Regions from separate parts of the Spiractinospora alimapuensis genome, predicted to be linked through region 3. Evidence: riboswitches for the same ligand, from Rfam matches in the RefSeq annotation. Region 3 holds a riboswitch; each other region holds the start of a gene.
The links. A riboswitch is a leader RNA that binds a small molecule or an ion and turns the genes downstream of it on or off. The one in region 3 is predicted to bind cobalamin.
Positions count from the first base shown of each region.

Region 1: linked by a shared signal. The riboswitch ahead of J4H86_RS10905 (ribonucleoside-diphosphate reductase subunit alpha) and the one ahead of J4H86_RS14400 (ABC transporter substrate-binding protein) in region 3 are both predicted to bind cobalamin.
Region 2: linked by a shared signal. The riboswitch ahead of J4H86_RS02325 (ABC transporter substrate-binding protein) and the one ahead of J4H86_RS14400 (ABC transporter substrate-binding protein) in region 3 are both predicted to bind cobalamin.
Region 4: linked by a shared signal. The riboswitch ahead of J4H86_RS24705 (putative cobaltochelatase) and the one ahead of J4H86_RS14400 (ABC transporter substrate-binding protein) in region 3 are both predicted to bind cobalamin.

Region 1 covers NZ_CP072467.1:2,391,057-2,398,304, forward strand. The annotation lists gene thiC (phosphomethylpyrimidine synthase ThiC) at 1-68, opposite strand, end outside; partial or broken gene purU (formyltetrahydrofolate deformylase) at 320-1,175, opposite strand; gene J4H86_RS10885 (DUF3618 domain-containing protein) at 1,175-1,573, opposite strand; gene J4H86_RS10890 (CDP-alcohol phosphatidyltransferase family protein) at 1,641-2,750, opposite strand; gene bcp (thioredoxin-dependent thiol peroxidase) at 2,904-3,425, shown strand; tRNA gene J4H86_RS10900 (tRNA-Leu) at 3,450-3,522, shown strand; cobalamin riboswitch at 4,251-4,465, shown strand; gene J4H86_RS10905 (ribonucleoside-diphosphate reductase subunit alpha) at 4,611-7,248, shown strand, end outside.
Region 2 covers NZ_CP072467.1:512,323-519,570, forward strand. The annotation lists gene J4H86_RS02290 (sodium/glutamate symporter) at 1-983, shown strand, start outside; gene J4H86_RS02295 (hypothetical protein) at 949-1,974, opposite strand; gene J4H86_RS02300 (alpha/beta fold hydrolase) at 2,098-2,922, opposite strand; gene J4H86_RS02305 (CGNR zinc finger domain-containing protein) at 3,009-3,545, shown strand; gene J4H86_RS02310 (hypothetical protein) at 3,556-3,951, opposite strand; gene J4H86_RS02315 (RNHCP domain-containing protein) at 4,309-4,689, shown strand; gene J4H86_RS02320 (hypothetical protein) at 4,769-5,185, opposite strand; cobalamin riboswitch at 5,257-5,439, shown strand; gene J4H86_RS02325 (ABC transporter substrate-binding protein) at 5,504-6,529, shown strand; gene J4H86_RS02330 (FecCD family ABC transporter permease) at 6,575-7,248, shown strand, end outside.
Region 3 covers NZ_CP072467.1:3,121,374-3,128,621, forward strand. The annotation lists gene J4H86_RS14380 (DMT family transporter) at 1-364, shown strand, start outside; gene J4H86_RS14385 (DMT family transporter) at 475-1,320, shown strand; gene J4H86_RS14390 (Uma2 family endonuclease) at 1,328-1,921, opposite strand; gene J4H86_RS14395 (alpha/beta fold hydrolase) at 2,052-2,810, opposite strand; cobalamin riboswitch at 2,943-3,126, shown strand; gene J4H86_RS14400 (ABC transporter substrate-binding protein) at 3,280-4,470, shown strand; gene J4H86_RS14405 (FecCD family ABC transporter permease) at 4,470-5,585, shown strand; gene J4H86_RS14410 (ABC transporter ATP-binding protein) at 5,839-6,675, shown strand; gene J4H86_RS14415 (DUF2277 domain-containing protein) at 6,661-6,936, opposite strand; gene J4H86_RS14420 (hypothetical protein) at 6,977-7,248, opposite strand, start outside.
Region 4 covers NZ_CP072467.1:5,297,847-5,305,094, reverse strand. The annotation lists gene J4H86_RS24715 (DUF397 domain-containing protein) at 1-184, shown strand, start outside; gene cobO (cob(I)yrinic acid a,c-diamide adenosyltransferase) at 204-806, opposite strand; gene J4H86_RS24705 (putative cobaltochelatase) at 1,042-3,036, opposite strand; cobalamin riboswitch at 3,117-3,291, opposite strand; gene J4H86_RS24700 (amidase) at 3,605-5,014, shown strand; gene J4H86_RS24695 (alpha/beta fold hydrolase) at 5,101-5,802, shown strand; gene J4H86_RS24690 (DUF6504 family protein) at 5,817-6,086, opposite strand; gene J4H86_RS24685 (serine/threonine-protein kinase) at 6,389-7,248, shown strand, end outside.

The DNA.
Region 1 (7,248 bases), 730 kb from region 3:
TTCCGCGATCCCGGAATGGGACCGGTCGTCACCTGGGGTTCAACGCCACGATCGTCAAGTGCGGTCATGATTGGCACGCCTCCCTACGTCGGAATTACCCGAACAGGTTCTGCGGTCGGCGACACCGGTCCCCTGGACCAGCCACCCTCTCAGCCCGCCAAGGCGCGAGCTCCCGCGGTTTATGTGCGCGCGTCGGATTCGACGCGCTCGTTGTCAGTGCCCGACTCTAGGCCACCCCGTGGCGACGTCCGGCGGGCGGGGGGCCTCCCCTGGCCCGAGCCCAGGCCACCCGCTGGTCGGGGACGCGACGCGCCGCCGCCTAGCTGAAGACGACGGTCTTGGAGCCGTTCAACAGCACGCGCCGCTCGGCGTGCCACCGCACGGCGCGGGCGAGGGCGGCGGACTCCAGGTCCCGCCCGACCCCGGCGAGTTCCTCCGGGCTGTGGGCATGGTCGACCCGCTGGATCTCCTGCTCGATGATCGGGCCCTCATCCAGGTCGGGCGTGACGTAGTGCGCGGTCGCCCCGATGAGCTTGACGCCGCGGGCGTGTGCCTGGTGGTAGGGCCGGGCGCCCTTGAAGCTGGGGAGGAAGGAATGGTGGATGTTGATGACCCGCCCCTGCAGCTTCGCGCACAGGTCCTCGGAGAGGATCTGCATGTAGCGGGCGAGCACCACCAGGTCGACGTTGTAGGAGTCCACGAGGCCGAGAATGCGTTCCTCGGCCTGCCGCTTGGTGTCGGGGGGTGACCGGGACGTGGTGGAAGTCGACGTCGTAGGAGCGGGCGAGCGGCTCCAGGGTGGTGTGGTTACCGGCGACCGCGGCGATGTCCACGTCGAGTAGGCCGCTGCTCTGTCGGAACAGCAGGTCGTTGAGACAGTGTCCGAGCGTGGAGACCAGAACGAGCAGGCGCGGCCGCTCCCCCATCCAGCGGATCTGCCACTCCATACCGAAGTCGGTGGCCAGGGCGGCGAACGCCCAGCGCAGAGTGGTGTCCGAGTGCCCGTCCTCCATGGCGAACTGGACGCGGAGGAAGAACCGTCCGGTGTGGGCGTCGCCGAACTGCTGGCTCTCGGTGATGTTGCAGCCGTGCTCGGCGAGCAGTCCCGCGACCGCCGCCACGATCCCACGCCGGTCCGGGCACGAGAGCGTGAGGACGTAGTCCCGACGGTCCATCAGATCCTCCTCCTGCGGCGACGCAGCCAGATCACGACTCCAGCGGCCGCCACGACACCAACCCCAACACCGACGACGATGGCCCCGGGCGGTAGGGCGCGGGGCTCATAGGTGCTCACGACCTCGTCGTCACCCTTGAGGAGAACGCTACCCTGCGGCGGCTCCACGACCTCGCTGTTTCGGCGCACCGTCTGGGCGCCCGTCGCCACCGCGCGCGCCTCCTCCAACAGCGCCTCGCCGGCGCCGCGAAGGTCACGCAGCCCCCGCTTGGCGATACCGCGCGGACTCGCCCGCTCCGCCAACTCGTCCACCGTCGCGGTCAGGCGCCGCTGCGCCGCCTCGATCTCTCGCCGCAACTCCACCGGGGTGGGCCGTCCCGCACCGCTCGTTCGTGCCATAGCCAACTACCCTCTCACCGCGGAGTCCGAATTGTCAGCGCCGTCGCCGTCGTCAGTGCCCTCGGCGTCACCGGCATCGCCGGTGTCGTCCGCGCCACGCGGTTCCCCGGAGGCCGGACCGGCCTGGTCGGGCTCCACGTCGGGCGACCGGCCGAACGTCAACGCACCCCTCGATGCCGTCGACGACGCGGAAGAAATCCTTCGTCGACAACCACAACTTATAGATGATGACGGCCTCGAAGGCGAGGAGCAAAACACCCGTAGCCACGGTTATCCACAGGATCGCCGCAGTACTCACCGATCCGACGAGCGGGGCGATGATGAACACCGCGACCTGGAACTCCACGCCGCTGACCAGGTGGGTGCGCACCCGCCGGGCGTGCAGGAACTCCCAGATCCGCTGGTACCAGGGGAAACGGGTCCGGAACTCCCGGTTGAGGTCGACCTTGGGCAGGCGCACGTCGGGATTCTTGCCGACGTCGCGGGCGAGGCGCGTCTCGTGCTCGGTGTGCGTACGCAGCATGCGTTCCAGGACGGCGATGCCGTGCCGCAGGACCGCGCGCTCCCCGGAGTCGCTCAGCGGCTCCTGCACCCGCCGGGCGTCGCCCTGGGCGGTGGCGAGGTCGTCGTCGGGCTCCAGCATGGACAGGGTGGCGCGGGCGCGTTCCAACGCCCCGGCGATGTAGGAGCGCATCTCGCGGCGGACGCGGTAGACCTGCATCTCGTCGAGGTAGCGCAGCATGTCGCAGAAGACGACGGCCATGGCCAGCCACGCGAAGACCACGTTCCCGGTGATCACGTACTGCCCGCCCATGAGGGCGACCGCGCAGACGAGGACCCGGAACCGGTCGAAGGCGTAGTCCATCCAGGAACCGAACAACGACTCGGTGTCGGTCAGCCGGGCGAGCTTGCCGTCCATGCTGTCCACCAGGAAGCACAACGCGTACAGCCCGGCACCGGCGAGGAGGAACGGCCACGTCCCCCACGCGTAGCACGCGGCGGCTCCCAGCCCCAACAGGAGGGAGAGCACTGTGAGCTGGTTCGGCGTGATCGACGTGCGGTTCGCCACGACCAGCACCAACCGCCGCGCCAACGGGTCGACAAGTCCGACGGTCCACCAGGAGTCGCGCTCCTTGGTGGCACGATCCTGTACGTCCCGCAGGGTGAAGCCTGCCATTACCTTGGACTCTCCGAGATCGGTCGAGGTGCGCCACACCTCTCGCACGACGCTTCACAGCCTAGGGGATCGATCATGCCCCTTCGACCCCTTCCACGCAGGCCGAGCCCCGCTGGCCGGCCCTGTTCGGCGCACACGTCCCTCACTGGGATGATGATCCCAGTCCCGCACGGGAGCACCAAGGGAGGAATCGTGACCGAAACCACCAAGCGACTCGAGCCGGGCGACCACGCCCCCGACTTCACCCTCAACGACGCCGACGGTAACCCCGTCACACTGAGCGAGGTCGTCCGGGGTGCGGGATCGGTGGTGCTGTACTTCTACCCCGCCGCCATGACGCCGGGCTGCACCAAGGAGGCCTGCGACTTCCGGGATAACCTGAGCGCCTTCGCCGACTCCGACCTGCGCGTCCTGGGCGTCTCTCCCGACACCGTGGAGAAGCTGCGCGCGTTCCGCGACGCCGAGAAGCTGAACTTCACCCTCCTCAGCGACCCGGACCGCGAGGCGCTCACCGCCTACGGCGCCTACGGGGAGAAGAAGAACTACGGCAAGGTGGTGCGGGGCGTGATCCGGTCCACCTTCGTCATCAACGCCGACCTGACGATCGCCAAGGCGTTCTACAACGTCCGCGCCACCGGCCACGTCGACCGAATCAAGCGCGAGCTGGGCGTGTAGTTGGTCTAGGATTGGGCCCGTGTCGGGGCCGTAGCCCAACGGCAGAGGCGGCAGGTTTAGGTCCTGTACAGTGCGGGTTCGAATCCCGCCGGCCCCACCGACGCACGAGGTTCGCCCCCTCGCCCAAAGAACGGGGGACGGGGGTCCGCAACCCGTCGGTGTCCTCGCACGGTTCGACGTCCGCCACACCCGAGCGCGACGAGTGGCTGGCACGACGCTCGTCGACGCCCAACCGTGCAGCGGTGGGGGCGCGGAGGCGAACCCGCCGGCCGCGACCAGGCGACGTTCCTGCCTCTCGTCCCGCTATTCGCCACGGCTGCCCGCGTCCGTTCGACCCGGCACCGATCGGGGATCCGGATCCGCCCAGCGTGACCAACAGCGTAGGCGTGACCGGGCGCACCAGGTCGCGGGCAACGGCCGTCGAGGCCTCGCCGGCACCGCCGACTCCGAACCCGACCTCGTCCCCATGGACCGTGTGGGCGGAAGGGCGACGTCGCCCCCGCGATCCACGGACTCGTCGGGAACGAAGCTCCCTACTGCGCCCACCACCGAGGACACCGGCCGTGCGATCCATGGCGCTCACAAATCCGGCGCCGACGGGTACCTCCACCGAGGAACGCGTCGTGCTCACCCTCGGCGTTCGCGACCTGGCCGTCGGCCGGCCGATGCCGTGAACAGGAGGCGGAGAGCAGGATCAGCTCCCGGGTGATCGACCTCTACGCCTCGTCACCGACGTTGGTTGGCGCGGTTTCCGGGCGGGCGCTTGCCCAGGGTTGACCGAGGCACGCCCATTTTGGGTTGTTCGGAGAATCCAACACAACATGTAGTATCAGCCCTGCCAATGGTCCGCCGTCCCTGGGGGCGGCGGGGCAAGAGGGAACCCGGTGTGAGTCCGGGACTGCCCCGCAGCGGTGAGTGGGAACAACCGCCGTCATGAGCACTGGGCGCGTGAACGCCTGGGAAGCGACGGCCAGTAGGAACGACCCGAGTTCGGTCGTGTGCCCACGAGTCCGAAGACCTGCCATCGGTGCGTGCATCGCTTGCACGGTGTCCGGGGCCTCGTGGGAGGGCCGACGCGGACGTGGTCGACGGTGCCGCCCGAGTACGGTGTCGCGGACCCCTCGCGTGCCTCCAACGTCCCCCCGGACGTTCCAGATGAGGTTCTCGAACGAGGGGGAGAGTCCCGTGGTTGAGTCATCCACCCAGACACCGAGTCAGGTCCGGCCCGAGGAGACGCCGGTTCGCGTCCTGCGCCGGGACGGATCGGTGTCGGGTTTCGACGCCGACAAGATCTCGGTCGCGCTCACCAAGGCGTTCCTCGCCGTGGAGGGAGACGGCGCGGCCGCGTCGTCGCGACTGCACGACCTGGTGTCCGCACTGACCCAGGAGGTCCAGGCCGCACTGTCGCGGTACTCCGGACCGGGCACGATCCTGCACATCGAGCAGATCCAGGACCAGGTCGAACTCGCCCTGATGCGGGGCGGCAACCATCAGGTCGCGCGGGACTACGTGCTCTACCGGGAACAGCGCTCCGAGGCCCGCCGCGCCGCCGCCGGCACTACGACCGCCCCCGGCGCGGCCCAGGAACCTGACCTGACCGTGACCCACACCGACGGCACCACCCACCCGCTGGACTGGGCGCGGGTACGCACCATCACCGAGCAGGCGTGTTCGGGACTGGACAACATCGATCCGGCCGTCGTCCTGACCGAGGCCCGACGCAACCTCTACGACGGCATGAGTACCACCGAGCTCGACGAGGCGCTGACCCTCGCCGCTCGCGCGCTCGTGGAACGCGACCCGGACTACTCGCGGGTCAGCGCCCGCCTTCTCCTCGACCAACTGCGCCGCGAGGCCCTGTCCCACCTGGCCGGCGAGCCCCGAGAGACCGACCAGGAACAGATCCGCGACCTGTACCCGTCCTACTTCGCCGACTACGTCCACCGCGGCGTCGAGCTGGAGATGCTCGCCCCCGAGCTCGCCGGGTTCGACCTCGACCTGCTGGGCGAGGCGCTGCACCCCGAGCGAGATCTGGACTTCGACTACCTGGGGCTGCAGACCCTCTACGACCGCTACTTCCTGCACACGCGCGGCACCCGCCTCGAGCTGCCACAGGCGTTCTTCATGCGGGTCGCGATGGGGCTGGCGCTGAACGAGGACCGGCGTGAGGAGCGTGCGGTCGAGTTCTACGAACTGCTCTCCTCGTTCGACTTCATGTGCTCCACCCCCACGCTGTTCAACGCGGGGACCACTCGGCCCCAGTTGTCGTCGTGCTTCCTGACCACGGTCGACGACGACCTGGACTCGATCTTCCGGGCGTACCGCAACAACGCGCTGCTCGCGAAGTACAGCGGGGGGCTCGGCAACGACTGGACCCCGGTGCGGGGTATGGGCGCCCACATCAAGGGCACCAACGGCACCTCCCAGGGGCTCGTCCCGTTCCTGAAGATCGCCAACGACACGGCCGTCGCGGTCAACCAGGGTGGGAAACGCAAGGGCGCCGCCTGCGCGTACCTGGAGACGTGGCACATCGACATCGAGGAGTTCCTCGACCTGCGCAAGAACACCGGCGACGACCGGCGTCGGACCCACGACATGAACACCGCCGCCTGGGTGCCGGACGAGTTCATGCGCCGGGTCGAGGCCGACGCCGACTGGTGGCTTTTCTCCCCCGACGAGGTTCCCGACCTGCACGACCTGTACGGGCCGGAGTTCACCGAGCGGTACCGGCACTACGAGCGGGCGGCCGAACGGGGCGAGCTGACGGTGTCCCGCCGGGTCCGCGCCGTGGAGCTGTGGCGTCGCATCCTCACCATGCTGTTCGAGACCGGGCACCCGTGGATCACCTTCAAGGACCCGTGCAACCTGCGGTCACCGCAGCAGCACGCGGGCGTGGTGCACTCCTCCAACCTGTGCACGGAGATCACCCTCAACACGAGCGGCGACGAGGTCGCGGTGTGCAACCTTGGCTCCGTCAACCTCGCGCGGCACGTCACCCCCGAAGGGCTGGACACCGACCGGCTGCGGCGCACGGTGCGCACGGCGGTGCGGATGTTGGACAACGTGATCGACATCAACTTCTACACGATCCCCGAGGCACTCCGGTCCAACCTCCGGCATCGGCCGGTGGGACTCGGGCTGATGGGCTTCGCCGACGCGCTCGTGCGGCAGGGAATCCCCCAGGCCTCCGTGGACGCCGTGGAGTTCGCCGACCGCAGCATGGAGGAGATCAGCTTCCACGCCATCGCGGCCTCCAGCGACCTCGCGCGTGAGCGGGGCCGCTACGAGTCCTTCGACGGGTCCCTGTGGAGCCAGGGGGTGCTGCCGATCGACTCGCTGCGGCTGCTCGCCGACGCCCGGGGGGACGCCGAATTCGACCACTCCGCCACCCTGGACTGGGACGGGTTGCGCGAGCGGGTGCGGCGCGAGGGGATGCGCAACTCCAACGTGATGGCCATCGCGCCCACCGCGACGATCGCGAACGTCTGCGGGGTCACCCAGTCCATCGAACCGCTGTACCGCAACCTGTACGTGAAGTCGAACATGTCCGGTGACTTCACCGTGGTCAACCCGTACCTGGTGCGGGATCTACGGCGGGCCGGCCTGTGGGACGCGGCGATGGTCGCCGACCTGAAGTACTTCGACGGGGTGCTGGGCCCGATCGACCGGATCCCGGCCGAGCTCAAGGAACGGTACGCGACGGCGTTCGAGATCGAACCGCGCTGGCTGGTCGCAGCCGCGGCGCGTCGACAGAAGTGGATCGACCAGGCGCAGTCGCTGAACCTCTACCTGGCCGAGCCCAGTGGCCGAAAGCTGGACGAGC
Region 2 (7,248 bases), 2.6 Mb from region 3:
GCATGGGAGGCACGTTCGAGGAGCTCGGATTCGCCGAGGGTCAGGACCTTGCCTTGGGGCTGGCCACGGTGGGGCTGCTGAGCGGGATCATTCTCGGGATCATCCTGGTGAACTGGGGAGTGCGGCGCGGGCACACGGCCGCCCTCAGCCTCGACTCGGGTCCGTCCGTCAGCGAGCAGCGTGGAATCGTTGAGCGGCAGCAGCGAAGCGCGGCGGCGATCCTGACCGTTCGGCCGTCCTCGGTCGAGCCCCTGGCCCTGCACTTCGGGCTGATCGCCCTCGCCGTCGGCATCGGGCAGCTCATGCTGTGGGGACTGCAGTCCCTGGAGCGGCTCCTGTGGGCGGACCGGGTGGAGATCTTCGCCTTCGTTCCGCTCTTTCCCTTGGCCATGCTCGGCGGTGTGGTGGTCCAGTTCGCCATCGAACGTTTCGACCGGGCCGAGGTCGTCGATCGCCTGATGGTCGAGCGTATCCAGGGCTTCGCGCTCGACGCGCTGATCATCGCGGCGCTGGGAAGTCTGTCGCTGACCGCGATCGCGGACAATCTCGGGCCGTTCGTCATTCTCGCGCTCGCGGGCATCCTGTGGTGTGTCGGTGCCTTTCTGTTCCTGGCGCCGCGCATGTTGCCGGACTACTGGTTCGAGCGCGGGATCGCGGACACGGGGCAGTCGATGGGTGTCACCGCGACCGGCCTGATCCTGCTGCGGATCGCCGACCCCGAGCTGAAAACCCCCGCATACCAGGCGTTCGGCTACAAACAGCTCATCCTGGAGCCGTTCTTCGGTGGGGGCCTCATCACGGCGGCGTCGCTCCCGTTGATCGCCGGTTTCGGGCCGGCTCCCTTCTTGATCGGTATGAGTGTCCTCCTCGTGGTGAGTCTCCTCGTCGGGCTGCTGTACCTCGGGCGGATGCGGGCCCCGGCAACGGCGACAGCCGTGGCGGCCGAGTTCAGTCCACCGAACCGGGGCGACGACCTGACCTGAACGGGCTGAGGGAGCGATGGATCGCGACAGCGGTGAGCGTCAGCACCAGTGCCAGCAGCACCGTGTTGTGTGAGTACTTGGCGACCGCCGACACGGCGCCGATCGGCTGGGCGAGGAACCCCAGTACCGCGCGACCGGTGAGCGCTCCGGCCGCGAGTGCGACGCCGTGCGCGGGCGTCCATTGGGAGGAGCGGCTGAGGGCGGTGATCACGACGACGGTGAGGATCAGGGCGGCGCCACCCCCGGCCACGCCGGTCCACGTCGAGGGCTGGAGGTCGAAGACCAACGCGACGATCGCCGCTCCCAGCGCGAGCAGCCATGGTGCGGGAACCTGGCGCTGGGTCGGTGTGGTGGGGCGGCGACGTCCCAGGAGCGACGCGAGCACACCCAGGGCGAGGACGATCAGCGCCGATGCGAGGAGTTGGCCGAGCGACGCGTGGTCGGACTCGGTGCGGAGGTGGTCCGTCAGGATGGCCGTGGCGGCCACCAGGTAGGCGACGGTGACCAGGATGATCCCCGGGGCCCGTAGCCACGGCTGGTCTCGCTCGCCCGGCCACACGCCTTCCATCACCGCGATCGGAGCGCAGTAGCTCCACACGGCGTGGCCCACGAGGAACGCCATCACACCGAAGGCGCTTGTTCCCAGCGGCTCGACGAACGTGGGACCGACCAGGTCCGACCAGTACTCGATGTCCCGATAGGACGTGCTGAACAGCGACTGGTCGATCATCCCGGCCTGGACCAGCCCGAACGCCAGGCCCAGAACGAGGATCGAAGGCCATCCTAGTCCGCGCCGCCGCGCGAACTCCCTGATGAGAACCGCTGGTCCGCCGTACAGAGGTCCCAGGAAGAGGAGTCCGTACAGCAGTGCCAGCGGGTCACCCGTGGTGTCGTCGTAGCCGCTCAGGTACTCGGCGCTGATCGGGGCCAGCGCCAGAAGACCCAGGACGAGTGGCAGGCGGCCCCGGAGGGGCGTCGGTGTGCTGGACATGACGGGGACGCTACGCGGGGGCGGCGCTCACCTGGATCGGTCCACAGTCCCCCGCCTCCCGACTTTCGTCCCGGACGCGACCGGCCCAGGGCGCCGAAAGTGTCCGCCGTGGGGGTCTTCTGTTCAGGTCCCGAGGAAGGAGCGTAGGAGAGCGCTGACGCGAGCCGGTGCGTCCTCCTGGACCAGGTGGCCACTGTCGCGGAGGATGTGGAGTTCGGCGTTGGGGATCGTCCGGGCCAGCCGCTCGGCGCGTTCGGGTGGGATCCAGGCGTCCTCGGCGCCCCAGATCACGGTGACCGGCATGGCCAGAGTGTCGAGGCGGGCTTCGGCCGCGTCGGTGTCGCGGAGGTCGGCCTGGGTGATCTGCCGGTAGAACGCGGGCTGGCCCCGCTCGCCCAACCATGGCTCCACGAGGGTCTCCCGAACCTCTGTGCGGAGCTCTCGGTGGGTCGCGCCGGAGATGTAGCTGCGCACGACGGCCTCGTGCATCTGGGGTGGCAGTGCCGCCAGTACGTCGGAACCCTCGTTCACCAGCCGGTAGAACGGACTTCCCCAGGGCTGCACCGCCACCGCGTCGACCAGGGCCAGCCGGTCGAACGGGACGCCGCCGAGCAGGGTGGTGCGCAGGGCGATGGCGCCGCCGATGTCGTGCGCCACGACCGCCGGCGACTCCAGTCCCCAGTGGTCGAGGAGCTCGGTGAACACCCGTTGCTGTCCCGGGAGGGAGACATCCTGCCCGTCGAACTTCTGTGACTGGCCGAAACCCGGCATGTCCCACACGTAGACGGTGTGGTCCTGACCGAGCGCCTCGGCGACCTCACGCCACACGTAGGAGGAGAAGGGCGTGCCGTGCAGCAGGACGACAGGCGGGCCCGAGCCGAGCCGGTCCCAGGCGATCTGTCCGTTGGACGAGTCGAACGTCTGACCGAGGGTCCAGGGCGATTCCACAACCACACCTCCGTTACTGACTATTGCACTTAGATGGTAACACAGGAAGTTACCGTCATAAACCCGATGGCGGTAAACTGTGCTTCATGTCCTACCAGCGACCACCAGCTCCGGCGGAACTGCTCCTGATCGAGTCCTTCTGTGACTCGGCGGCGTTCCTGCACGGTTGGGATGCCTTCGCCGACCAAGAGTCGGCGCGCGCGTGGCTGAGCGAACATGGCCGTTCGGAGGCCGCGACCCAGATCGACGCAGGAGGAGTGGCGCGGCTGGTCGACGTGCGGGAGACCGTTCGTGGGCACCTCGACGGTGACCCCGCGGCGCGCGCCCGACTGAACGTACTCGCGGAGGAGTTGCTCGGTGTTCCGCGGTGGGACGCGGACGGCATGACGGTGCCTGTGGCGACGCCGGATCCGGTGTTGGCGGTGGCGGCCGACGTTCTCGCGGCGCTGGCCTCGGCCGAGATGTCCGGGCGGCGTGGGCGACTCAAGGTGTGTCGGGCACGAGAGTGCCGGTGGGTCTACTACGACCGCTCCCCCGCGAACAACAGCACCTGGTGCAGTATGGACATCTGCGGGGCGCGCCACAAGATGCGCGCCTACCGTTCCCGCCGGGACGCCGACTAGCGGCCGTGGTCTAGCGACGCGCGAGGATCCGGCGCACGCGGGCACGCGTCCGGTGCCAGAGTCCCCGTGGTCGGGTGCGGGGTGTGACCCGCAGTGGACGTGGTCCGGCGAAGGGGGCGCGCATGCGCAGCCCCTCGGTGGTCGCGTCGACGCGAAGGCGGTCCCAGCGCACGGCGTGGTCCACGGGAACCGTGGTCACCAGCGCACCGTCGGCCGTGGACACCACGAGTAGGGCGTCGCCGTCGCGGACCACCGCGACCTCGCCCCGGTGCGGACGTGGGGTCATCGAAACCGTGACGACGAGATCGTGGCCCTCCCGGCCGTAGTCGACCCGTGTGACCTCGGGGGGTGGTGTGGCCGTGTCGACGTGTTCCCTGAGAACTCCTGATGTGGCTGCGTTTCTCATGGAGTTGAGTATAGGGCACTCAACTTAATTGATGAAGATGGTGAGGTGTCAGTGTGACGGGCTTCTCGCTCCCCATACGCGACCAGGAAGAAAATCGATTGCCCGAATCGTCCGTGGAGGGTGAGATGGGGGTGGCGCGGAGCCAAGCTCGGCGTGTTCGTCGTGATTCCGATTCGCTGAGTGGAAAGAGTGTGTTGTCGCATGTGTAGATCGAGGTGCACGGGGGTCATCCGGGTGCGGAGCGCTGTCGTCAACGTGTGGAGGACACCGACCGCCTGACCCGGAACCGGTGTTCCCCCTCGTGACGCGGCGCGTTCGTGTGTACCCGCCGATCCAGTCATGAGGAGTCACCTCACAGTGTCCAAGCGACGCGACACCATCCGCACGCGCCGACACCGGGAGCCGGAGAGCTTCCGTTGCGTGCACTGCCGACTCGACGTCCCCACCCGGGCGTCAGGCACTCGGCACCGCAACCACTGCCCGAACTGCCTGTACAGCAAGCACGTGGACGCCCACACCTCGGGCGACCGCGCGGCCGACTGCGGCGCGGGCATGGAACCCATCGCCATCGCGGTACGTGGCGACGGGGAGTGGGTCATCATCCACCGCTGCGCCGGTTGCGACGCGCTCGTGGCCAACCGGAGCGCCGGCGACGACAACCCACTCATGTTGATGCGCACCGCCACCCGCCCACTCGCCCAGCCGCCGTTCCCGATGGAACGGCTGACACAGCTCTGAGGGGACGGGTGATCGGCTGGGGCGGTCACTCGACGTGGCCGCCCCAGCCAGGGCGGGGTGCGCCGCCGAGCGGCGAGCGTCAGTCCCAGTAGTTGAACAGGGCCTCGCCGAGATCGCGGGGCCGCCAGTACGTGACGTCCTGTGGGTCGATATCGGGCCAGGCCGTGGCGTCGAAGGGGCCTTTGAGTTCGGACGGCAGCAACACCCGGAAACCGGGCATTTCCGCCAGGACGGTGGCCAGCGTGGGAGTTTCGAGGAACGCCAGCGGGCCCGACTCCCTGACGCCGCCGGCGAGATCAATCGGTCGCGGCTCCGCGACCGCCAGCGTGGGCGAGTCGCGCCGACAGACGACGGCGACCGTGGACTCCCGGTAGGCAATGACACCCTGGTGGAAGTTGGGCGTCACACCGAGGGACAGACGGAACTCGTCCACCCTGCCCCCTGTGCGGCGGGCCGCCGTGTGGCAGGCACGCCGGAACGCACGCACGTCCGTCATCCGGCGATGCTATCCACGGCGCCGCGTCGACCGGGCGCACCCCGGCCGACGGGGTGGGCACGCCCCCTCGGTAGGCTCGTCCGCGCCGTGGTGTTCGGGAAACCGGTGAAGAACCGGTGCGGCCCTCGCCACTGTGATCGGGAAGGGCACGTGCTCCCCGCGAGGGGGTCACTGGACCACGGTGTGGTCCGGGAAGACGCCGCGTGACCGCTTGACCCGTCAGCCAGGAGACCGGCCACGGCATGTCCGGTCCATCCACGAGGCGTGGAAAGGCGGTCCCTGGCCGTGTGTGCGCGTATTTCTGTCCAACCTCCCGTTGTGCGAGGCCCCCGTTCTCGGCGTCCCTGGCGGGTGCCCGCGACGGTGGTGGCCCTGGCGGTCCTGCTCTCGGGATGCGGCGACGGTTCCGATCAGGCCGCCGAGAACGACGACGGTGCTTCCGGAGTTGGCACCACGGTCGACAACTGCGGCCTCGAGGTGGGGTTCGACGATCCGCCCGAGCGGGTCTTCGCCATGAACACCGGCGCGATCGAGAACCTGATCGAGCTGGGTGCCGAGGACCGCGTCGTTGGCGCGGTCGGCGATCTTGACCGGATGGACGAGGAGCTCCGGGAGACGGCCGAGGAGCTCAACATCATCCATCCCGGCGGAGAGGACTATCCAAGCCCCGAGACGATCCTCGACACCGAGCCGGATTTCGTCTACGCGGTGTACCCGAGCGCGTTCCGGGAGGACGGTGGCGTCGCCACGCGGGAGGAACTGCGTGACCTCGGTGTGCAGTCCTACCTCGCTCCCGGCCGCTGCCCCGACCGTGACGACGAGCGGCCGCTGGAGTTCGACGAGATCTGGACCGAGCTGCGCGAGGTGGGCGCCCTGCTCGGTGCCGAGGACCGCGCGGAGGAGGTCGTGGCCGAACAGGAGGACATCCTCGCCGAGGTACGCGCCAACCTCCCGGACGATGTTGGGGACCTGGACGTCTTCTGGTGGGACATGGGCACCGACGACGGCCCGACCGCCGGCGGATGCTGCGGAGCTCCCGGCATGATCCTCCGTGAACTGGGCGTCAACAACGCCTTCGACGACCTTCCCGGGCACTGGGCCGGTACGAACTGGGAGCAGGTCGTCGAGCGGGACCCCGACCTGGTCGTCGTGGCCGACTTCGGTGGGGGCGACGCCGACGACATGCTCGAGTTCGTCGAGGACGACCCGACGCTGCGGGAGTTGCGCGCGTTTCAGGAGGACGCGGTCATCGTCCTTCCGTTCTCCCAGACCACCCCGGGGCTGCGGAACGCTACCGCCATCGAGACGATCAGCGCGCGCCTCACTGACGAGACCGGCCAGTGAGCCTGTCGACCGCGCGATCCGCCCAGCGCGGTACCAAACCCACTCATGGCCATGACGCGCTGGCGGGGAGAGGCCGATCGCTGGGCATCGTGCTTCCCGTCGCCCTCGTCTTGCTGGGGGGGGTCGGTCGTCGTCTCGGTCGCCATTGGGCAGAGCGACCTGTCCGTCCGTGAGGTGTGGACCGTCCTGACCGACCGGCTCGGCCTCTCCTGGGTGCGAAGCGACGCCCTGGGGCTCTACGGCGTCGACGGCATCACCGACCTGCGCGCCAACCTCGTGTGGGAGATGCGGCTGCCGCGCGTGCTCGCGGCGGCGTTGGTCGGTGCCGGGCTCGCGGTCGTCGGTGCCGTCATGCAGACCCTCACCCGCAACCCGATGGCCGACCCCTACCTCCTCGGCATCTCTTCGGGTGCGTCTCTCGGGGCGGTCGCGGTGATCGTCGCCGGCCTCAGTGTCGGCGGACTCGGCGTGGCCGGCGGCGCGTTCGTCGGCGCCTTGATTGCGTTCGTGCTCGTTCTCGCCCTCGGTCAACGCGCGGGCCGGCTCACCCCGACGCGCATGATCCTCGCCGGGGTCGCGGTCGGTGCCTTCTCCTCCGCCCTGACCTCCTTCCTGATCGTGTGGGTCGCCGACCCGCACGCCACCCAGGAGGCGCAGTTCTGGCTGTCGGGTTCGCTGGCGGCGGCGCGGCTGCCCAGCGTGTACACCATGGCTGCGGC
Region 3 (7,248 bases):
CGACGGGGTGGGAATCCGGCTCGCCGACGGAGTCCTCGCCTACACCGCCTGGTTGATCTTCAGCCACTCGACCTGTTTCCTCACCATCGTGCTCCTCATCCGCAGGAGATCCCTCTTCACCCAGATGCGCACCGTCTGGTGGCGGGGAATGCTGGCCGGCGCGTTGTCGCTCACCGCCGCCGCGATGGTTCTGTGGGCCCAGTCCGTAACCGCGTTGGGGCCGATCGCCGCCCTTCGGGAAGCGAGCATCATCTTCGCCGCCCTGATCGGCACCGTGTGCTTCCACGAACCGTTCGGGCGGTTCCGGTTACTCGCCGCCGTCACCGTCACGGCCGGCATCGTCCTGCTCGCGGTATCGGGCTGATCCCACAAGGCGCGGACATTGCCCGCTGGTGAACGCCGGTCAACGCTGACCCGACGTTGGTGTTACCCCCGGTGGCCTACCGGCGACATCACAGGCGTAGGGTCTGCCGGGTGACTGGACTTGTCGTCGTCGCGGTACTGGCTTCCGCTGCCATTCACGCGTCCTGGAACGCCCTGCTGCATGCGATCACCGACCGGATGCTGGGGTTCGCTCTCGCGAGCCTTGGTGGCATCGTGGCCGGTGGGATCCTCATCCCCTTCGTCGGGCTCCCCCACGCCGACTCCCTGCCCTACCTGATCGCCTCGATCGTGCTGCATGTGGGCTACATGGCGTTCCTGATGCTGTCGTTCCGGCTGGGGGACTTCGGACAGGTGTATCCGATCGCCCGCGGGGTGGCCCCCTGGGCGGTAGCGCTCGCGGCGGCGTTCTTCCTCGGCGAGACGATGGGGCCCCTGCAGCTTCTGGCCATCGGGGTGGTCTCCGTCGGACTGCTCAGCCTCACCTTCGCGGGCGGACTCCCCACCAAAGCACAACTGCCCGCCATCGCCGCGGCCCTGGCCACCGGGCTGGTGATCGCGACCTACACCCTCGTCGACGGAGCGGGCGTCCGGTTGGCCGACGGATCGATGGCCTACGCGACCTGGCTGATCTTCGGCCACTCCGTCGGGTTCCTCGGCCTCGCGCTCCTGATCCGTCGCCGGAAACTCTTCCGCCAGATGCGCGGCGTGTGGTGGAAGGGAATGCTCGCCGGCGCCCTGTCCCTCGTCGCCTACGCGCTGGTGCTCTGGGCGCAGACCGTCTCCGCCCTCGGCGCGGTGGCCGCCCTGCGCGAGACGAGCATCATCTTCGGCGCCCTCATCGGCACGCTGTTCTTCCGCGAGTCCTTCGGCCGCTTCCGCGTCGTCGCCGCCGCCACCGTCACGGCCGGCATCATCCTGCTGACCGTGACGGGCTGACCACGCGCTAACCCCGCTGACCGCCATAGCGACGGAACTCGTCCGTCGCGAGCTGGATCTCGTCCAAAAGCGCGGGCAGCGGCACCACGTCGCCGAACCGGAACGGCCGTTGCTGCCGATACACCCCGGCCACCGGCTCGGTGTGCAGGATGATGTCCCCAGAGCGCGGATCGACCAGCAGGTAGACAGGAATCCGCCACTCGGCGTAGACCTCCGGCAACTCGCGGACGTCCTTGTTCGGGCAACTAACCGAGACGACCTCCGCCACCAGGTCGATCTCCGCCGCAGGAACCATCGGCCGGTCCTCATCGAGCGCCGCCTCAGTCGTGACGATGAGGTCGGGGATGACGTAGTCACCTTCGTGGATGTCGGGGGCAATGCCTGTGCCGCTCACTGAAGGTACTCGTTCCCCCGAAAGCCCGAGAAGTTGGTAACAGATACGGTCAGCGATTCTGTTGTGAATCGGCACTGGTGCAGGCGTCACGTGTATTTGTCCCCTGAGGATTTCAACTGCGGACCCTTCGGGAACCACAAGATCATCGGCGACTGACCTGAGGTCCGTCACCGTGGGACGCGAGTGTGTACGCACATCCATAAGCATAGGAGTTCCCTTCGACGGAGCACATACTCTGACAGGCCCCGATCCGCTCCGGCGGGAATTCCCGGATTCTGGGGATATCCGCCCCGGCCGGGCCGGCCGCTGGGGCCGGCCCGAAACGCCGGAGCTGAGGTCAGAACCTCCGCAGGAAGGTCTCGACGGAGGTGGCCAGGGCCACGGGGGTCTCGTCCATCGCGTAGTGGCCGGCGTTGCCCATGACCTCGATCTCCGCCTTCGGGTACCACTCCGCGAAGGTGCCGCGCATGACGGCCTCGCCGAGGGCCGGGTCGTGTTCACCGGCGATGGCCTTAACGGGGACCGTGCTTCCCACGACGCGTTCGTGGAAGTCGACGCGGGCCCAGGAGTGGAGGTAGGCGGCGAAGGCGGTGGGGTCGCTGTGCTCCAGGGAGTGGCGCACCATCGCGTCCAGCCACACGTCGGTGTGCCGGTTCCCGGTCGTGAGGTCGATGATGGCCCGCCGGTTCTCCGGCTTCTCCGCCGCGCCGGAGAACAGGGCCCACCCGTCGTCGTCGAAGGGGACCGGGCCCGCGGGCACCGGAGACACTCCCACCATCGCCCGGACGCGATCGGGCGCCGTGGCGTACACCTCCTGCATGAACTTGCCGCCCATCGAGTGTCCGAGCAGCGAGAACCGGGCGGTTCCTCGGCTGTCGGCCAGCTCGAGCACGTCCGCCGCGACCTCCGCCGGGCTGTACTCCCCGGCGACGCCCCGGCGCGATCCGTACCCCCGACAGTTCACGAACACGTAGGTGAACTCGTCCCCGTCCAGGTGCGGTTCCAGAGCGCCCCAGGCCTCGGCCGATCCGAACCAGCCGTGCAGCCCGAACACCACGTGCCCGCCGCCACCCACCTGCCGGTAGCTCTCACTCACCGCGCCTCCTGAGACGTAGGTAACAACAGGTCCGCATCGTCGCACAGACCGTCGGTCCAGAACAGGCCCCGGCCACGGCTCCCACGGCCTGAGGAGCGGTCACGCCGACCGGCCGAGGCCACATCCTGCCCGTATGTCATCATTGAAGGCGGCAAAACGACGGCGTGCCGAGGAAGCCGGTGTGACTCCGGCGCGGTCCCGCCACTGTGAGTTGGGGAGTCCTTCCCGACATGGCCACTGTCCCCTCGGGGGATGGGAAGGCCGGGAAGGGCAGCGACCCGCGAGCCAGGACACTCACCGCCGTCGTCCTCACGAGCCGGGGCGGATTTCCCCGAGAGAGGTCGGACTGACGCATGGCGTCGCACGGTGACATCCCGCGTCCGCCGACGCGAGCGTCACGCCGCACCACGATGGCGGCACTCTTTCGTTCCTCGGGAGCCCGTCGCGCAGATTCCACGGAGACACCCCGATGAAGCATGCCCGCCTTCCCCTGATCACTCTGTTCGGTCTCGCCGTGGTGGCGACCGGCTGTGGCGCGCCCACCGGGGACGACGCCGCAGAGGACACCACGTCCGCCGACTGCGTCGAGGACCACGACCCCGACACCGACTACTTCCCGGACAAGCTCTCCATCGACCACGCGGAGAACCTGTCCATCGAGTACGCCAACGACCACCAAGTCGTCACGATCGATGAGCCCTCTCCCGGCGCCGAGGCCGAGAGCTACGTGCTGCTGCGCTGTGGCGCGCCGGAGCCGGAGCTGGACGGCGAGCTCGCCGACGCCCCGGTGATCGAGGTACCGGTGCGGAGCGTCTTCAGCGCCTCGACCACGCACCTGTCGCTCTTCACCTACCTGGACCAGACCGACGTCGTCACGGGCGTCGCCGACGGTGGCGTGGTCAACGACGAGGAGATCCGCGAAGGTGTGGAGTCCGGCGACGTCGTCGACTACGCCGGCGGCGGTGCTCTCGACCAGGAACTGGTCATCGCCGAGGCCCCCGACCTGCTGATGACCGGGGGAGCCGAGGAAAGCGAGTACCAGACCCTGCGCGACGCCGACATCCCCGTCGTCGCCAACGCCGAGTGGCTGGAGAACTCCCCCCTGGGACGCGCGGAGTGGGTCAAGCTCGCCGCCGCGCTCACCGGCACGGAGGAGGAAGCCACCGAGCTCTTCGACCAGATCGCCACCGACTACGAGTCCGTCACCGACCAGGTGTCCGACGCCGACCCGGTGGACGTGGTGCCGGGCCAGATGTTCGACGGGGTGTGGAACGTCGTCGGCGGAGGCTCCTACGTCGGTCGGCTCCTGGCCGACGCGGGTGGCACCCACCCCTGGGACGACACCGAGGAGACCGGCAGCATCGAGATGGACCTGGAGGAGGTCCTGTCCGAGGTCCAGGACGCCGAGGTGTGGATCTCCAGCGAGCACTGGGACACCTACGACGACATGACCGCCGACGACGAACGCTACGCCGAGTTCACCGCGTTCGAGGAGCGGGCGGTCTGGACGAACAACAACAACGTCGGCCCCGGCGGAAACCGGTACTGGGACGAGGCCGTGCTGCGACCCGACCAGGTCCTCGCCGACCTCGCCACCATCCTGCACCCGGAGCTGATGGACGACCACGAGCTGGTCTACTACCGGACCCTGGACGACTGATGTCCACCGCCGCTCCCGTCCGGCGACCGCCCCGGGACGAGTCCGTCCCGGCTCCACGGGGCCGGGACGGGGGCGCGCTGCGCGTCACCGTGGTGGCGGGCCTGCTGTGCGTCACACTGCTCCTCGGGGTGACGCTCGCCCTCACCGTCGGCTCCACCCCACTCACGGTCGGGCAGGTCTCCTCCGCGCTGTTCGGGCTGGGCGGCGTCGACCACCAGGTGGTCACCATCGTGTGGGAGGTACGGGTACCCCGCGCCGTCACCGCCCTACTGGCGGGGGCCGCCCTCGGGGTCGCCGGCGCGCAGATGCAGACGCTGCTGCGCAACCCCCTGGCCGAGCCCTACATCCTGGGGGTCAGCGCGGGAGCCAGCCTGGGCGTGGCCGCCGTCGTCCTCGGCGCGGGGTCCGCCGGCGGCGCGTTCGTGTCGATCGGCGGAGCGTACGGCCGCGCCGGCCTCGTGGTGGCTTCCGCGCTGGGCGCGGGCGCGGTGTTGGCGCTCGTGCTCGTCCTCGCCCGCTGGACCAAATCCGTCGTCACGCTGCTGATCATCGGCGTGATGGTGGGCTCCGGGGTCACGTCGTTCGTGAGCCTGCTGATGTCGCTCAGTGATCCGGAACGGATGCAGCGCTTCGTCCTGTGGGGACTGGGAAACTTCTCCGCGACGACGTGGCCGGACCTGGCGTGGTTCGCGCCCATCGTCGCGGTCGGGATCCTGGCCGCGTTGACGCTGATGAAGCCGCTGAACGCCCTGCTGCTCGGCGAGACCTACGCCCAGACCATGGGTGTCCCGGTCCGTCTGGTGCGCTGGCTGGTGATCCTGTGCGCGTCCGTGCTCGCCGGCACCGTGACCGCCTTCTGCGGACCGGTGGCGTTCCTCGGCCTGGCCATCCCCCACCTGACCCGCATCGCCCTGGGCACGACCAACCACCGGGTTCTTCTTCCCGGCACCGCCCTGATGGGCGCGTGCGTGGCCGTCCTGTGCGGCACGGTCGCCGTGCTCCCCGGTGTGGGCGGTGTCCTTCCCCTCAACGTGGTCACCAGCCTGATCGGAGCCCCCATCGTCATCGGCGTACTCATCCGATCTCGGGCCGCGCAACAGGGGGTGGGCGTGTGACCGTCCCGGCCTTCTCCACAGGGGCTCGCCCCCACCCCGGGCGAGCTTCCCATGCCGTCACCGATCGCGGAAACACCAGACCGTCGCCGGCCGACCCCAACTCCGCGGACACCGCCCGCACCGTCGGAGCAAGCCCGACCAGCCTCACCAACCGAACCCGCGCAGGGGACGACCCGGAGCAGCGGACCACGTGCGGGCCACTCGGCCGATCGCTCTCCGCACCCAGGACCGGCGTCTCCCCCGGGAGGGCCTCATGACGGAGATCCCGACCGACGGACTGGCCGTCGACCAGCTCAGCGTTGGCTACGGTTCGGGGCGGCGACGGCGCACCGTCCTGTCGGACGTCAACGCCCTGGCGCGCCCCGGCGACCTCACCGTGCTGCTAGGACCGAACGGAACCGGGAAGAGCACCCTGCTGCGTGCCCTGGCGGGCCTCGCCGCCCCGTTCGCCGGACGCTGCCTGGTCAACGGAACGGACGTCACGCGTCTGCGCGGGGCCGACCGTGCCCGCCTGCTCGCCACGGTCCTGACGCAGAGGGACATCCCGGGGCTGCTCCGGGCACGGGAGGTCGTCGCCCTGGGCCGCCACCCCTACACCAGCGTGACCGGTCGGCTCAGCCCGGAGGACCAGCGGGCGGTCGACTGGGCGCTGGACGCGGTGGGGGCGGAGCCGCTCGCCGGGCGGCGCGTCGGGGAACTGTCGGACGGGGAACGCCAGCGGGTCCTCACGGCCCGGGCGTTGGCACAGGCCCCTGATGTGCTCCTGCTGGACGAGCCGACGGCGTTCCTCGACGTCGCCGGCAAGGTGGCGCTCCACGGACTGCTGCTGCGACTGGCCCGCGACAACGGACTCGTCGTCGTGATGTGCACGCACGACCTGGAACTCGCGCTGCGGGTGGCGGACCACGTGTGGCTGCTGGCGGCAGGGGGACTGCGCGGAGGCTCGCCGGAGGAGCTCGCGCGTCGGGGCGACCTCTCCGAGGTCTTCGACGGGGCGGACCTCACCTTCGACACCGAGCGGTGGGTGTTCCAGCCCCGCGGCCTTCCCTCGCACGCCACCGCGTGGCGCGAGGACTCAGCCCGCAGCTGAGTACCGGCGCTGGGCCCGCTCCCGCGCCCGCTCGGCGTCGGCTTCGCGGGACCGAGGCGGAGCGGTGGTGACCAGCGAGTCCAACAGTTCGGACGTCGCCTCGGCGACCGCCGCCACCGCCCGGTCGAACGCCTCACGGTTCGCGGCCGACGGCGCGCTGGAGCCACTCACCTTACGCACGTACTGCAGCGCGGCGGCGTGCACCTCGTCCGTGGTGGCCGGCGGCTCGTAGTTGTGGAGACGGTGGATGTTTCGGCACATACCTTGACGCTACCGCGCACCAGTGACGCGCGACAGCGTGTCACCCCCGGGCATCGTCGCTGGTCGGCGTGACGACGGCGGGTTCCGTGGCCGAAACGCCCCGGGCGCGCTGATCGTAGCGGTCCGCCATGGAACGCAGACTGAGGCTGAGGGCGGCGTCACAGGCGAGGGCCAACAGTGCCGGCGGGGCGTCGGCCAACTCGTCGAGCAGCGCGGCCCCGGAGGTCACCACCTCGTGGGCCAGCCCCGGATAGTGCTCAGCGCTGGCCAGCACGATCTCCATGTGCTGAGCGACGACGTGCCGCGCGATGC
Region 4 (7,248 bases), 2.2 Mb from region 3:
CACCGACGAACTCCACTGGCACAAGAGCACCCTGAGCAATCCAGAGAACTGCCTCGAGGCCGCGTTCACGGGTCGCGCCGCCCTGGTCCGCGACTCCGTGCATCCCACCGGCACGACACTGAGTCTCCCCCTCCGGGAATGGGTCGCCTTCCTCGCCGAGGTCACCCGCGCGGAAGGCGCCTAACTCGCCCCCAGCTCGACCATCACCACTCGATACCGCGCTGCCCCTTCTGCCCGTTGTCCATCGGGTGCTTGACCTTGCCCATCTCGGTCACGAGATCGGCCGCGGCGCACAGCTCGGACGCCGCGTCGCGTCCCGTGACGATGACGTGCTGTGTGCCCGGCCGCTCGGCGAGCGTCCGGACGACGTCGTCGACATCCACCCAGCCCCACTTCATGGGGTAGGTGAACTCGTCCAGTACGTAGAGGCGGTAGCGCTCCGCCGCCAGGTCGCGCTTGATCTGTGCCCAGCCCTCGGCCGCGTCGGCCGCGTGGTTCTCCTCCGACCCCGGGCGTTGGATCCACGACCACCCCTCACCCATCTTGTGCCAGGTGACGCTGCCGCCCTCACCGGAGTCACCCAGCACCCGCAGCGCGCGCTCCTCACCGATCCGCCACTTGGCCGACTTCACGAACTGGAACACCCCCACGGGCCACCCTTGCGACCAGGCGCGCATCGCGGTGCCGAACGCCGCGGTGGACTTTCCCTTCCCTGGGCCGGTGTGCACCATGAGCAACGGACGGTTGCGGCGCTGCCTGGTGGTCAGGCCGTCCTGCGGCACGTACTCGGGCTGTCCCTTGGGCATCGAGGCTCCTTCTCCTGGGTTCGTCGTCGAACTGAGGGCATGACAAAAGTGGGGCCCTACGGGGGAACCCCTTGCTCTGATTCAACGCGGCGGTGCCCACGGTTGGCGAATGCCGGACCGGGGGCTGTGGACGGCGTGGGCGGTCGCGGCACGGTGCCGCGCACGCCCCACGCCGCGCCCGGACTGTGGGGCGTCCCAGTCTCGTGGGCCGTTCCGGGGCGAGAACACCCGCATCTCACACCGTCGCGGCCGTGCGGTGGCCGTGGACCAGGCCGGTGAGGGAGTCGGCTCCCATCTGGTCCAGCCGCACGGTCGTCGCTCCGAGTTCGGTGCCGAGGGCCCCGGCGAGGCCCAGTCGCACGGGTCCGCTCTCGCAGTCGACGACCACGCTGTCCACGCCGCGAGCCGCCAGGGTCGCGGCGACGCGGGATGACCCGTGTCGCGGCCCGGCGGTCGCCCGGCCGTCGGTCACGACGATGAGGAGGGGCCGTCGGTTGGGGTCACGGCGTCGTTCGGTGTCCAGGACGCGGAGCGATTCGGCGAGTCCGGCGGCGAGCGGCGTCCGGCCCCCCGTCCGCAGCTCCCGCAAGCGCCGTGCGCCCACCTCCACCGAGGATGTCGGCGGCAGCGCGACCTCGGCGCCGGTGGCTCGGAACGTCACCAGGCCGACCTTGTCCCGCCGCTGGTAGGCGTCGAGCAGCAGGCTGAGGACCGCGCCCTTCACCGCACGCATTCGGGCGCGGGCGGCCATGGATCCGCTGGCGTCCACGCAGAACAGGACCAGGTTCCCTTCCTTTCCCTCCCGGATCGCGGCGCGCAGATCGTCTCGGGCGAGGACGATTCGCTGCCCGGCCGAACGGCCCCGGGCGCGCTGGTGTGGTGCGGCGGCCCGCAGAGTCGCGGTCAGGTGGGGGCGCCCCAGTCTCCCCTCGGGCCGACGGGCGCCCACCACACGTCCCTGCGCGGTCCGGGCGCGGGATCGACGTCCCGGTGCTCCCTCCCCGAGCCCCGCCACCCGCAACAACCGTGGGCGGTAGGTCTCGCCGGGAGCGCTCAGGTCCTGTGCGGCGTCTCCGGATCCGCGTGGCTGTTCGTCGTCGGACCCGGTCTCCGTGTCGTCCGTGGGCTCCGGAGGGCCGGGGCGCGGTGACGACTCCTTAGGTTCCTCACGTGGGTCGGGCTCTGTTCCCGGCCCGGTGGGCGGGTCGCTGGCGGAGTCCTCAGACTCCTCCGGTTCTTTTGGGTCGACATCACCCGCTTGGTCCAACGCGTTGGAGAGCCGGTCCTCGTCCAGGCCCGGCGCGTCGAAGGGGTCCCGTCGGCGCCGGTGTGGAAGGGCGAGCCGGGCCGCGTCGCGGATGTCCTCGGTCGTCACCTCGTCGTGGTCCCGCCAGGCGGCGAGCGCCATGGCGGCCCGCGCGGTGACGAGGTCGGCGCGGAGCCCGTCCACGTCGAACGCGGCGCACACCGAGGTCACCTGGCGCAGGGCGTCGTCGGTGAGCGCGATGTCGGCGAGACGCTCCTGCGCGTCGCGGATGCGTTTGGCGAGTTCGGCGTCGGTGGCGGCGTAGTGGGCGGCGAAGCCCTCCGGGTCGGCGTCGTAGGCGATGCGGCGTCGGACGACCTCGGCGCGCTCGTCGGGTTCTCGGGTGGCCGACACCTCGACCGTGAGCCCGAACCGGTCCAGGAGTTGCGGTCTGAGCTCTCCTTCCTCCGGGTTCATCGTTCCGACCAGGAGGAATCGTGCCGCGTGCCGCACCGACACCCCCTCGCGCTCCACGTGGGAGGTCCCCATCGCGGCGGCGTCGAGGAGCAGGTCCACGAGGTGGTCGTGCAGGAGGTTGACCTCGTCCACGTACAGCACGCCACGGTGCGCCTGGGCGAGGAGCCCAGGTTCGAAGGCGGTGACCCCGTCGGTGAGCGCGCGTTCAAGATCGAGTGCGCCGGCGAGCCGGTCCTCACTGGCTCCCACGGGGAGCTCCACCAGGCGGGCGGGACGGCTCAGGGCCGCGGCGTCGGCCTCGGCGTGTGGCCCGTCGGGGCACTGGGGGTCGGGCTGGCTCGGGTCACAGGAGAAGCGGCAGTCGGCGATGACGGCGAGGTCCGGCAGCAGTGCGGCCACGGCCCGGACGATCGTCGACTTCGCGGTGCCCTTCTCTCCCCGGACGAGAACACCGCCAACCCCGGGGGACACGGCGTTGATGAGGAGTGCGAGTTTGAGGTCGTCCATGCCGACGACAGCGCTGAACGGATATCGGGCGGAAGCGCGCACGGTGAGATGGTTCCTTCCTCGGGAGTCCACGCCCATCGGAATAGTGCACGGCGCCGAGCAGTGTCCTGGCTCTCGGATCGTCGTTTCCTCGCGGCCTTCCCACCGCGCACCCGCGCGACAGTGGCACACCCAAGCGAGTCACTCCCCGAACACAGTGGCGGGACCGCCCCGGACTCCCACCGGGTTCCTGCCGCCAGCGCCGGGCTCCAGCATCGCACACACGCCTCGGCGGCCGCGGGGTGGGTCGTCCCCCCGGTCCCCTCACCCACCCACTCCCCTATCCCCCACCAGGTTTCTCCCACCCCATCAGGTTTTCGCCACCCCCAACAGGTGGGGGTGCGCGTCGACCCGCCAGAGCGAGGGTCGACCCACCCACCGGACGGAGGCGGGCCGCGGGGCGAGGGAAGTCACCAGAGTGCACCAAGGCGATGGAGGGATTCCAGCGAGGCCTGCCATAGTGTCCGCGGCGGCACTGGGATTGGGTAGGAGTGCACTCGTACGATCCCTGACCCGCAGCGAGGTTCTCTTGGATATCACCGACCGGACAGCACGGGAACTCGTCGCGATGCTGCGGTCCCGTGAGGTGTCCGCCCGTGAGGTGGTTCAGGCCCACCTCGAGCGCATCGAGGCGGTCAACCCCGCTGTCAACGCCGTCGTCACGAACGACGGGGAACGCGCCTTGGAGCGCGCGGCGGAGGCGGATGACCGGCTCGCCGCGGGTGAGCCGGTAGGCCCCCTGCACGGTGTTCCGGTGGCGCACAAGGACACCCACGACACGGCGGGCGTGCGCACCACCTACGGCTCCCCCATCTACTCCGAGCACGTACCGGACCAGGACTCACTCGTGGTGGAGCGGATGCGGGAGGCGGGCGCGATCTCGCTGGGGAAGACGAACACCCCGGAGTTCGCGGCCGGATCCCACACCTTCAACCCGGTGTTCGGAACCACGGTCAACCCGTATGACACCTCCAAGTCGGCCGGCGGGAGCAGCGGCGGCGCCGCGGCCGGCTTGGCCACCGGAATGTTCGCGCTCGCCGACGGCTCGGACATGGGAGGGTCCCTGCGCAACCCGGCGGCGTTCAACAACGTTGTCGGCCTGCGCAGCACGCCCGGCCGGGTCCCCGTGTGGCCGAACGGCCTGGGCTGGGCCACCCTCTCTGTGCAGGGCCCGATGGGCCGCACCGTCGACGACACAGCGCTGTTGCTGTCGGTGATCGCCGGGCCCGACTCCCGCAGTCCGATCGCGGTCACCGAGGACCCCGCCCCGTTCGCCGCACTCGGGCCAACCGACCTGTCGGGGATGCGCTTCGCGTGGAGTGAGGACCTGGGCGGTCTGTTCTCCTCGGAGCGGGCCGTCCTTGACACTCTGCGGCCGCAACTGGACGTGGTACGCGCGCTGGGCGGTGAGGTCGAGGAGGCCCATCCCGACCTCACCGGGGCGGACGAGGCGTTCCGCACCCTGCGGGCGTGGATCTTCGCCAGCGAGTACGGCCCCATCCTGGACCGGCACCCCGAGCAGGTGAAGTCCAGCGTGATCTGGAACATCGAGATGGGCCGGGACCTGACCGGTGAGGACGTGGCCCGCGCCGAGCGGCTGCACACCGAGGTCTTCCACCGGATGCGGGAGTTCTTCGAGCGCTACGACGCGCTGTTGCTGCCGGTCAGCCAGGTGACGCCGTTCAACGCCGACGAGGAGTACCCCGCCGACATCGACGGTGTGGTGCAGGAGACCTACCTCGACTGGATGCGATCCTGCTACCTCATCTCCCTCACCGGTTGCCCGGCGTTGTCGGTCCCCGGTGGCTTCAGCCCGTCCGGTCTGCCGGTGGGTCTGCAGATCGTCGGCCCCCACCTGGGAGAGGCGGACGTGCTGCGTGTCGGCGCCGCCATCGAGGGCGCCACCGGCACGCACAGGGTCCGCCCCACGCTTCCCTGACGGGGACCGCGCCCAACGCGGCCCCACCAGAGGCTGTGGCCATCGGGCGGCGCCTGCCGCACCATGGACGCGAGGGGGGTTGTTCCGTGAGAAGCCTCGCGCGTGTCGTGCTCGTGCACAGCCCACTCGTCGGGCCGTCGTCCTGGCGTCGGGTCGCGGCGCTGCTGCGGGCCCGGGGGTGGGGCGGTGTCGTGCCCACGTTGTCACACGTGTTCGACGACGCCCCACCCTTCGGCTCCCGTCTCGCCGCGGCCGTCGCCGCGGCGGGACACGGTGAGGAACCGGTCGTACTCGTCGCCCACAGTGGGGCCGGCCCGATACTTCCGCAGGCGGCCGCTCTGGTCACGGCTCCGGTCCGGGGCGCCATCTACGTAGACGCGCAGCTTCCCCGTCCTGGGCTGAGCTGGCTGGACACCGCACCTGCGGAGCTGGTCGACCACCTTAGGGAGCTCGCGACCGGAGACCGGTTGCCACCGTGGAACGAGTGGTTCCCTCCCCACGCGATCCGGGAACTACTGCCCGACCCGCGCACGCGCACGGAGTTCTGCGCCGAGCTGCCGGCGGTCCCCTTCTCCTACTTCGAGGAACCCGCCTCGCCGCGCCATGTCGCGGTCCCGGGGCGCGCCTACTACCTGCGGTTGAGCGACGCCTACGCGGCGGAGGCCGACGCGGCGACGGACGCCGGGTGGCCAGTGGTACGCGAGGCCGCGCACCACCTGGCCATCCTCACCGACCCCGAACTGATCGCCGCCACGTTGGACCCCATGATTCGGGAGTTGGTCACCTGAGCGTCGACGGCGCCTCAGTCCCACACACGCACCAGTGACCAGCGGTCGTTCTCCGCGTGGTGGCTGAGCTCGTACACCCCTTCCGTGCTGTGGGAGCCCGCGTGCAGGCGCCAGTGTTCGCGGTGCGGCAGCACCGTCTCAGCCTCGGTGCACCAGGTGTCGCACAGCACGACCCAGTGGTCCACGATCCAGCGCACCGAATAGGTCCTCCCCTGCCAGGCGAACCCGATGGGGCGCCCGTCCCGTATCCACACCTCGACCTCTGAACCCACCATCCGGCTCATCGCCCGCACTCCCCCGGGGGTGACGTCGGTTGTCCACCGACAGCTTCAATGGAACACATTGGGAAGTATTTTTCGAACCTGTGTTCCCATTATAGCCGTGATCGACTCCCGGAAGAACTGTTAGATTCTTCGTGGTGGCCCCCTCCCTCCCTTTCCCGACGCCACCCCCGCGCACGGGACGCGCCGCCGACCGGCCCCGAGGAACCGCTCCCGGCCCCTCGAACGACCGGCCGCAGCGTTGCGGTGGGACCGACCATCGAGGCGACGTAGGCGAAACCGATCGGCGAAGGACGACAGCAACCGTGACGTCTAACGGCTCCCACCGCGTCAAACCCTTGCGCGCCGGAGATCCTGAGGAGCTGGGTGAATACCGGATCCGTGGTCGGCTCGGCCGCGGTGGCATGGGCACCGTGTACCTGGCGACCGACGCCCAAGGGCGCGAGGTCGCGCTGAAGCTGATCCACCCCGACCTCAGCGACGACGAAGCCTTCCGCCGCCGGTTCGCCCGTGAGGTCCACTCGGCGCAGAGCGTGGCGCGGTTCTCCACCGCGGCGGTCCTGGACGCCCAGTTGGAGGGCGAGACCCTCTACATCGTGTCGGAGTACGTGGCGGGCCCCAACCTCGCCGAGGCGATCGACGCCGACGGCCCCATGTTCTCGGGAACCTTGGAGGGCCTGGCGTTGGGGGTGGCCGCGGCCTTGGCCGCGATCCACGGTGCGGGCGTGGTCCACCGGGACCTGAAACCCGCCAACGTGCTGTTGTCCTCCGTCGGCCCGAAGGTGATCGACTTCGGGATCGCCCGGGCGTTGGACGACGACAACGCGGTCACGCGCTCCAGCCAGCTCATGGGGACGCCGGCCTATCTCGCCCCCGAGTTGATCCTCGGCCAGGACATCACCCCGGCGTCGGACATCTTCTCGTGGGGGTGTCTGGTGGCCTTCGCCGGCCGCGGAACGGCGCCGTTCGACGCTCCGACGGTTCCCGCGGTGCTTCACCAGATCTCCACGGCCGAGCCGGATCTCTCCGGGTTCGACGACACGCTGCGTGCGGTCGTCGGGGAAGCCCTGTCCAAGGAGCCCGAGAGTCGACCCACCGCCCAGCAGATCCTGGACCAGTTGGTCGGCAAGGACAACAGCGGCGAACGAGACGTCGGGCGGACGGT